One region of the Cellulosimicrobium sp. NPDC057127 genome, then DNA from elsewhere that is predicted to be linked to it. Evidence: riboswitches for the same ligand, from Rfam matches in the RefSeq annotation. Region 1 holds a riboswitch; the other holds the start of a gene.

Evidence for each region. A riboswitch is a leader RNA that binds a small molecule or an ion and turns the genes downstream of it on or off. The one in region 1 is predicted to bind S-adenosylmethionine.
Region 2: it holds a riboswitch for S-adenosylmethionine, as region 1 does, so the genes downstream of both, ACFTZA_RS05395 (nucleotidyltransferase family protein) here and ACFTZA_RS00805 (rhodanese-like domain-containing protein) in region 1, are expected to answer to the same signal.

The regions. Positions count from the first base shown of each region.
Region 1 covers NZ_JBHUUP010000001.1:187,815-191,978, forward strand. The annotation lists gene ACFTZA_RS00795 (DUF6226 family protein) at 1-406, opposite strand, end outside; gene ACFTZA_RS00800 (O-succinylhomoserine sulfhydrylase) at 467-1,735, opposite strand; gene ACFTZA_RS00805 (rhodanese-like domain-containing protein) at 1,732-2,238, opposite strand; SAM riboswitch class I at 2,244-2,345, opposite strand; SAM riboswitch class IV at 2,501-2,616, shown strand; gene ACFTZA_RS00810 (aminotransferase class V-fold PLP-dependent enzyme) at 2,651-4,051, shown strand; gene ACFTZA_RS00815 (CsbD family protein) at 4,158-4,164, opposite strand, start outside.
Region 2 covers NZ_JBHUUP010000004.1:80,976-85,139, reverse strand. The annotation lists gene ACFTZA_RS05405 (hypothetical protein) at 1-443, opposite strand, end outside; gene ACFTZA_RS05400 (histidine phosphatase family protein) at 518-1,210, opposite strand; SAM riboswitch class IV at 1,381-1,495, shown strand; gene ACFTZA_RS05395 (nucleotidyltransferase family protein) at 1,596-2,120, shown strand; gene ACFTZA_RS05390 (cobalamin-independent methionine synthase II family protein) at 2,399-3,607, shown strand; gene ACFTZA_RS05385 (alpha/beta fold hydrolase) at 3,708-4,164, shown strand, end outside.

The DNA of each region.
Region 1 (4,164 bases):
GCGCCCCGGCGAGCACCTGCACTCCCGGGAGTCCGGTGACGACGACCGTCAGCGGTGCCGCGTCGTCCGCGGCGGGTACGAGCCGCACGACCCGCTCGGCGGGTTGGGCGAGGTGCCGGATCCCCGCGAGCAGCGGGTGCGCCGGTTCCTCAGCGGTGTGCGCGGACACGTCCAGACCACGCAGGTCGGCGCTCGCGACCGCGACGTCGTACGTCGCCTCGAGGTGCGCCACGAGCGCGTCGGCGACGTCGACGACCGGCGCGAACCGTTCCGGGTGGGCGCTCACCGAGTACGTGTCCTCGGGCGGGCCGTCGAGGTCCGTCCAGCGCTCGCCGTACTCGTACGGCCGCCCGTCGGCGTCGTGGTACACCTGACGCGGGATCGGCGGGCGGACGTAGGCGGGCACGTCGTCAGGCTAGGCCGACCGCGCGCCGTCGGGCACGAGGATTCTCCCCGCGGGCGACGCTCAGGCGTGCAGCGCCTGCTCCACGTCCTCGATCACGTCGAGCGGGTCCTCGAGCCCCACCGACAGCCGCACGGTCGTCTCCGCGATCCCGACGGCCGCGCGGCCCTCGGGCCCGAGCTTGCGGTGCGTCGTCGTCGCGGGGTGCGTGACGAGCGACTTCGCGTCGCCGAGGTTGTTGGAGATGTCGACGACCTGGAGCGCGTCGAGGAACGCGAACGCTCTCTTCTTGGCCGTCTCGGGGTCGGTCCCTCCGGGCACGGCGAGGTCGAACGTCACGACGGTGCCGCCGCCGGACTGCTGCGAGCGCGCGAGCTCCGTCTGCGGGTGCGAGTCGAGGAACGGGTAGCGCACGCGCGCCAGCCCCGGCAGCTCCTCGAGCGCCCGCGCCACCCGCTCCGCGTTCGCGTTCTGCGCGGCGACGCGCACGGGCATCGTCTCGAGACCCTTGAGCAGCACCCACGCGTTGAACGCCGACAGCGTCGGCCCGGTGTTGCGGATGAGGGTCTGCACGGGCCCACCGACGTACTCCTCGCTGCCGAGGATGGCCCCGCCCAGGACGCGGCCCTGACCGTCGATGTGCTTCGTCGCCGAGTACACGACGACGTCCGCGCCGAGCTCGAGCGGCTTCTGCAGCAGCGGCGTCGCGAACACGTTGTCGAGCACGACGACGGCGCCCGCGGCGTGCGCGAGCTCACTCACGCGCCGCACGTCGACGATGTCCTGCATGGGATTGGACGGCGTCTCGAAGAACACGACGTCCGCGGGCGTCGCGAGCGCCTCTTCCCACTGGGAGAGCACGTGCCCGTCGACGTAGTCGGTCCGCACGCCCCACTTCGCGAAGATCTCGTCGAAGATCACGATGCTCGACCCGAACAGCGCACGTGCCGCGACGATGCGCGACCCGGACCGCGCGAGCGCCGCGAGCGACGTGAACACGGCCGACATGCCCGACGCGGTCGCGTGGCACGCCTCGGCGCCCTCGATGAGGCGCAGCCGCTCGGTGAACGTGTGCACGGTCGGGTTGCCGTAGCGCGAGTAGACGAACCGGTCGACCTCGCCCTTGAACGCCGCCTCGGCGTCGGCGGCGCGGTCGTACGTGTACCCCTGGGTGAGGAACAGCGCCTCGGACGTCTCCTGGAAGTCCGTGCGCGCGTTGCCGCCGCGCACCGCGAGCGTCGCAGGCCGCGCGGTCGCGGGCAGCGGCTTGCGGCCAGAGCCGCCCGGCACCCCGCCCGGCACCTCGTGCCCGACGCCGTCCGCCGGGCTCATCGCGCGGCCTCGCCGTCCGCGGTACCGGCCTGGGCGGCGTCGTACGTGGTGACGGGCAGGCCGCGGACCTTCCAGCCCTCGACGTCGCGCGCTCCGGAGAACCCCTGCGCGCCCTCGAAGCCCTCGACGACGTTGTACGACGGCCCGATCCCGGCGGCGGTCGCGGCGCGCGCGGCACCGATCGAACGCTGGCCGGACCGGCACAGGAAGACGACGGGTCGCTCGTCGCCCGGCGTGAGGCCGGCGTCGGCGAGGCGGTCGAGGAACGCCGGGTTGGGCCCGAGGGGCGTGACCCACTCGTCGAACACGACGTCGTGGCCGAGGTCGGCGACGTCGGGAACGCCGATGGTGCGCCACTCGCCCTCGGTGCGGACGTCGACGAGGACCGCGCGCGGGTCGTCGGCGAGCAGGTCGAACGCCTGCTGGGGGTCGATGTCGCCGGCGTAGCCGGCGGCGGGCCGGGCCTCGGGCAGCGAGGTGCGGCGGGGTGCGGGGTTGCTCATGGTGTCCTCCATCGATCGTGGCAGTAGCACCCTCGCCCGTGCTTGGACGACACGGGGGGTTGCTGCGGCGTCGACGTGCCACGTCACTCGGCCGCTCCGGATGGTTCCTCGGATCGTACGGCACGCCGACCAGCGGGTGGGACAGCCGTCTCGACACGTGGGCGCATGTCGACACCGGGCGGTGAACAGCCCGCCGCTCGCGATGTGAGACACGCTGCCCAGTCCTTGACGCGTCTCCGAGCCTCGCTCATCCTGGTGCGCAGGTCATGAGTGCCAGCGCGAAACCCCGGTTTGCTGGCCGGCAACCCTCCTCTCGCGGCGGGGTGCCCCGGGTGACGACCAGGCCGCACGCCGACCGGTGCGCGGCAAGCGCGGGGAGCACCTCCCCGACCCGACATCGGAGGACCGTGCCGTGACCGCTCTCGCCGACACCACCTGTACGACCGACACGCCCGCGCTGCTGCCCGTCGTCGGCAGCGACACGCTCGTCCCGCTCGTCGACGGGCGCAGCGTCCCGTACGCCAACCTCGACGTCGCCGCGTCGGCGCCCGCCCTGCGCGCCGTCGCCGACCGCGTCACCGAGGTGCTGCCCCTCTACGCGAGCGTGCACCGCGGCGCCGGCTACCTGTCGCAGGTCTCGACCGCCCTGTACGAGGCGGCCCGCGCGCGGATCGGGGCGTTCGTCGGCGCCCGCGGCGACGACGTCACGGTCGTCACGCGCAACACCACCGACTCGCTCAACCTCCTCGCGGGCTGCGTGCCCGAGAACCCGGACGGCACTCCCGGCCGTGTGCTCGTCCTCGACGTCGAGCACCACGCCAACCTCCTGCCCTGGCAGCGCGCGGGCGGGGCGACCGTCCTCGCCGGAGGCACGAGCGTGGCCGAGTCGCTCTCCGGCCTGCGCACCGAGCTCGGCCGCCTCGACTACGCCCTGCTCGCCGTGACCGGGGCGTCGAACGTCACCGGCGAGGCGCTGCCCGTCGCCGAGGTGGTGCGGATCGCGCACGACGCCGGCACGCGCGTCGTGCTCGACGGCGCCCAGCTCGTCCCGCACCGCGGCTTCTCCCTCGCGGGGACCGGCGCGGACTACGTCGCGTTCTCCGGCCACAAGACGTACGCGCCGTTCGGCGCGGGTGCGCTGGTCGGGCGCCGCGACTGGCTCGACGCCGGCACGCCGTACCTCGCGGGCGGAGGCGCGGTGCGCCAGGTGCGCGTCGACGGCACCCAGTGGCAGGCGGCGCCCGCCCGGCACGAGGCGGGCTCGCCGAACGTCGTGGGTGCGGTGGCGCTCGCGGCCGCGTGCGACGCGCTCGCGACGATCGACCCCGCGGACCTGCACGCCCACGAGTCCGCGCTGCGCGCCGCGCTCGTCGACGGGCTCGCGGAGATCGACGGCGTGCGGGTCGTGACGGTGTGGCCGGACGCGGCCGACCCCGTCGGCGTCGTGACGTTCTCCGTGACCGGTCACGACCCGGGCCTCGTCGCGGCCTACCTGTCCGCGGAGCACGGCATCGGTGTGCGCGACGGCCGGTTCTGCGCCCACCCGCTGCTCGCCCGCCTCGGGTACGACGCCGGTGCGATCCGCGCGTCCGTCGGCGTGGGCACCACCGGTGCCGAGGTCGCGCGCCTCGTCGCGGGAGTGCGCGCGTACGTCGAGCACGGGCCGTCCGTCCGGTACGCGGTGGTCGACGGGTGCTGGACCGTCGTCGACGACCCGCGTCCCGTGCCCGCGGGATCGGGGCTCGAAGGACTGTTCGCGACCGCCGCGGCAGGATTCCTCGCCGATGCCGCGGGGTGCGGCCCGGCCGACTGACCGAACCGGCGGCCCGGGCTCGACGCGCGACCGCCCGGACACGACGAGGGCCCCGCCGTGGACGGCGGGGCCCTCTGCTGCGTCGTGGCGGCGTGAGTGCCGTGGGCTACTTC
Region 2 (4,164 bases), on a different contig from region 1:
GCGGCGGCGGCGAACGCGACGGGCGCGCGGACGGCGTCGGGCACCAGGACCGTCAGGACCACCGCGGCGAGGACGCCGGCGTAGGTGACGACCGCCGTCGGCCACGGCAGGTCGGGCACGAGCGCGGCGACGACGAGCGGGTGCACGTGGACCGCCGTGAAGACGACGACGCGGTGGCGCGGAGTGCCCGGTGCGTGGAAGCGGCGCGAGCCGGACGCGGTCGCGTTGACCACGACCCCGCCGAAGAGGTCGAAGCCCACGAGCGTGAGCAGCGCGACCTGCCAGACGTCGAGGTCGGCGCGGAGCGCCAGCACGAGGGCGAGGACGCCGCCCACGAGCGCGGTGCCGTACCCGAGCGCGCGCTCGGTGCGCGTCGCGTCCGGTGCGGTCAGCGCGGCGTCGAGGCGGTCCAGGACCGTCGTGCGTGGCGTCGCCGTGGTCATCGTCGTCCTCCCGGCTCGGGCTGTGCTGCGCCCCCGAGGGTAGCGGCGCGGGCGCCCGGACGGCAGGGCCGAGGTCAGCCCTGCGCGACCGCGACCGGCGCGACGTCGTGCGGGACGGGGGCCGGGCGTGCCGCGACCGAGCCGTGCCCGGCGACGTCGATCCCCGCGGCCACGACGGTGGCGCGCCCGTCGGTGACCTCGACCGTCGACACCGACGCGTTCGGCAGCGCGACGAGGCGTGACGGGTCGATCGTCGCGAGGTAGGCGCCGAGCGTCAGTCCGTGCCCGACGACGAGCACCTGCCGGTCCTCCGCCGCACCCGGGCCGGCCGCGTCGTCGTGCGCGGCCACGATGCGCGCGAAGACGCCACGCACGCGGGCCATGAAGTCGGCGCCGGGCTCGCCGCCGCCCACTCCCGGGTGGGTGCCGGCCAGCACGGCGGGGACGAGGTCCGTCCAGGACTCGACGGCGTCGAGCTCGTGCTCCGGGCGTCGCTCGTAGCTGCCGAACGACAGCTCGCGCAGGTCGTGGTCGACCGTCATCGGCAGGTCGGGGTGATGGCGCAGGATCTCCATCGCCGTGAGGACCGCCCGGCCCTGCGGGGAGCAGTAGACGGCGTCGAAGTCGTGGAGCGCGAGGTGCTGCGCCGTGACGCGGACGCCGGCGCGTCCCGTGCGCGTGAGCGGGGAGTCGCACGCGCCCTGCAGGTGCCGGCGCGCGTTGAGGACGGTCTGCCCGTGGCGGACGAGCGTGATCGTGAGGGTCATCGTCGCTGTGCCCTTCCGGTGGTCCCGGCTGTGTCCGCGCTCGACGCTAGGCCCGGCAGGTGACCGGACGGCGTCGGGCAGGAGTCCGGCAGACGTCCGGCGGGCGTCCGGTGGGGTCGCGCAGGTGCGCGCTTGCCGTGCGTCCGCGCGGTCGTGTAGACATCGGGGCAGGTCACGAGTGGCCGGCGAGACGCCCTCCGCGTGCCGGTCCGGCAACCGCGCCCCTCGCGCACGGTGCCCCAGGGGGAAGACCGGCCCCGGCCACGGCCGCGGGATGCGCGAGGTCGACGTCTGCCGGCGTCGCGCGAGCAGGGCCTGGCGGTCTCACCACGTCCGCTGCCCCCGACGACCCGAAGTGATAGCATCTGCTATCGGAGGTGGCTTGATGAGCGCTGTCGAGGACGCATTCGCCCGGTATCTGGAGGGTGCGGGTGCCCGTGCGGACACGATGCGCGCAGAGGCCGGTGCGACGCTGGAGCGCGCCGTCCGCCAGGCGCACGACCTCGGCTGGAGCCAGCGCCGAACCGCGGTGGCACTCGGTCGCAGCCAGCCGGAGGTCAAGCGTCTGCTCGACCGAGCTCTCTCGCATGAAGGCCCCCGCCCGTCGCAGGAGCACAGGCACGGCTCGGTACTCGACGACGTGCTGCGCGTCAAGAGGGACGAGGTCGTCGAGGCGGCAGCTCGCCACGGTGCCCGGCACGTGCGCGTGTTCGGCTCGGTCGCCGCCGGTGGCGAGAGGCCGGACTCCGACGTCGATCTGCTCGTCGACCTCGACGACAGGGTCGGGCTCTTCGGGCTTGGCGCCCTCCAGGCGGAGCTCGAGCAGATACTGGGTCGCCCGGTCGACGTCGTACCGGAGCGCACCTTGCGTGATGCGGTGCGCGCGACCATCGAGGCGATCCCGCTGTGAGAAGGAGTGACGGCGACCACGCCCTTGAGGCGCTGGAGCATCTGGCCGTGCTCGTGCATCACGTCGAAGAAGGATCATGGACGCAGCAGGTGGTCGTCGACGCCGTGCGGCCGGAGAGCGTGATGCCGACGGGTAGGTTCCGTCGAGAGTGGCGATCGGTCGACATGTGAGGCGCACGCGCTCCCGCATGGTGGCCGCGAACGTCCCGACGGCGTGCCGGCGTGTGACGATCGGGGTCGCGCCCGGACGGGCGCGGTGACGTGACGAGAGGCAGGGCCGTGCGCCGCAACGAGGACCGTATCCAGACCACCCACGCGGGCTCGCTCCCGCGCACGCCCGAGCTGCTCGCGGCCAACGCGGCGCGCGAGGCAGGCGACGGGAACGGCGACTTCGACGCGCTGCTGCGCGACGCCGTCGTGGACGTGGTGGAGCGGCAGCGGCGCGCGGGCATCACGCTCGTGGGCGACGGCGAGTACGGCAAGTCGATGTCGTCGCCGATGGACTACGGCGCGTGGTGGTCGTACTCGTTCCAGCGCACTGGCGGGCTGGAGCTCGACACGGACGCCGCGTGGGTGCTGGCCGACGTGCAGTCCGCGCCCGGCGACGTGCGCCTCACCGGGTTCGGCAACCGCCGTGACCAGGCGCGGTTCCGCGAGGCGTACACGGACCCGACGTCGGGCATCTTCGCGGGCGAGGGTCCCGGGGCCTTCCCCAAGGTGACGGGCCCGCTGACGTACACCGGGCAGGCCGCCGTCGCGCAGGACGCCGCGAACCTGCGCGCGGCCGCCGACGCCGCGGGCGTGCAGGACGCGTTCGTCACCGCGATCGCACCCGGCTCGGCGACGCGCATCGCCAACGAGCACTACGCGACCCACGAGGAGTACGCGTACGCGTGGGCGGACGTGCTGCGCGAGGAGTACCTCGCGATCGTCGACGCCGGCCTCGTCGTCCAGATCGACGACCCGGGTCTCGCGGAGTCCTGGGACCAGGTCACGCCCGAGCCGACCGTCGAGGACTACCTCGCCTTCTCCCGGGTGCACGTCGAGGCGCTCAACCACGCGCTGCGCGGCATCCCCGAGGACCGCGTGCGGTACCACCTGTGCTGGGGCTCGTGGCACGGTCCGCACACGACCGACCTGCCGATGCAGGACGTCGTCGGCCTCATGCTCGAGATCAACGCGTCGGCGTACTCGTTCGAGGCCGCGAACGTGCGCCACGAGCACGAGTACCGGGTGTGGGACGACGTCGCGCTGCCCGAGGGCAAGCTCCTGCTGCCGGGCGTGGTCTCGCACGCGACGAAAGTCGTCGAGCACCCCGAGCTCGTCGCCGAGCGCATCGAGCGGTTCGCGACGCGCGTGGGGCGCGAGAACGTCGTCGCCTCGACCGACTGCGGGCTCGGCGGGCGCGTGCACCCGCAGATCGCGTGGGCGAAGCTCGAGTCGCTCGCGCAGGGCGCCGAGATCGCCACACGCCGCCTCTGGAGCTGACGGCTCCGCGCGGCACCGATGAGTCCCGGTCGGCTCCGCAGTCGTCGTCCTCGTGGAGGAACCGCCCGCACCCGGGCGGGACGACGACGCGGAGGCGACCATGAGCGAGCGCAAGACCTACACCCTGGACGTGCCGGGTGCCGTCCTCACCTACGACGTGAACGAGCCGGCGACGGCGAGCGACCTGCCGCCGCTCGTCGTCATGGGGTCGCCCATGGGGGCGTCGGGCTTCGAGCAGCTCGTCGCGCTGCTCGACGACCGCACGGTGATCACGTACGACCCGCGCGGCGCGGAGCGCAGCACCCTCGCGCCCGGGGGCGAGGTGACCATGCCGGGCCACGCGGACGACCTGCACCGGATCGTCCAGGCGCTCGGACTGGGCACCGTGGACGTGTTCGGGTCGAGCGGCGGCGGCATCGTCGGGCTCTCGTGGATCGAGCAGCACCCGGCCGCGATCGGCACGTTCGTGTCGCACGAGCCGCCGGTCACGGCGCTGCTCGAGGACCGCGAGGTCGCCGACGCCGCCGAGCTCGACATCGTCGACACGTACCACCGCG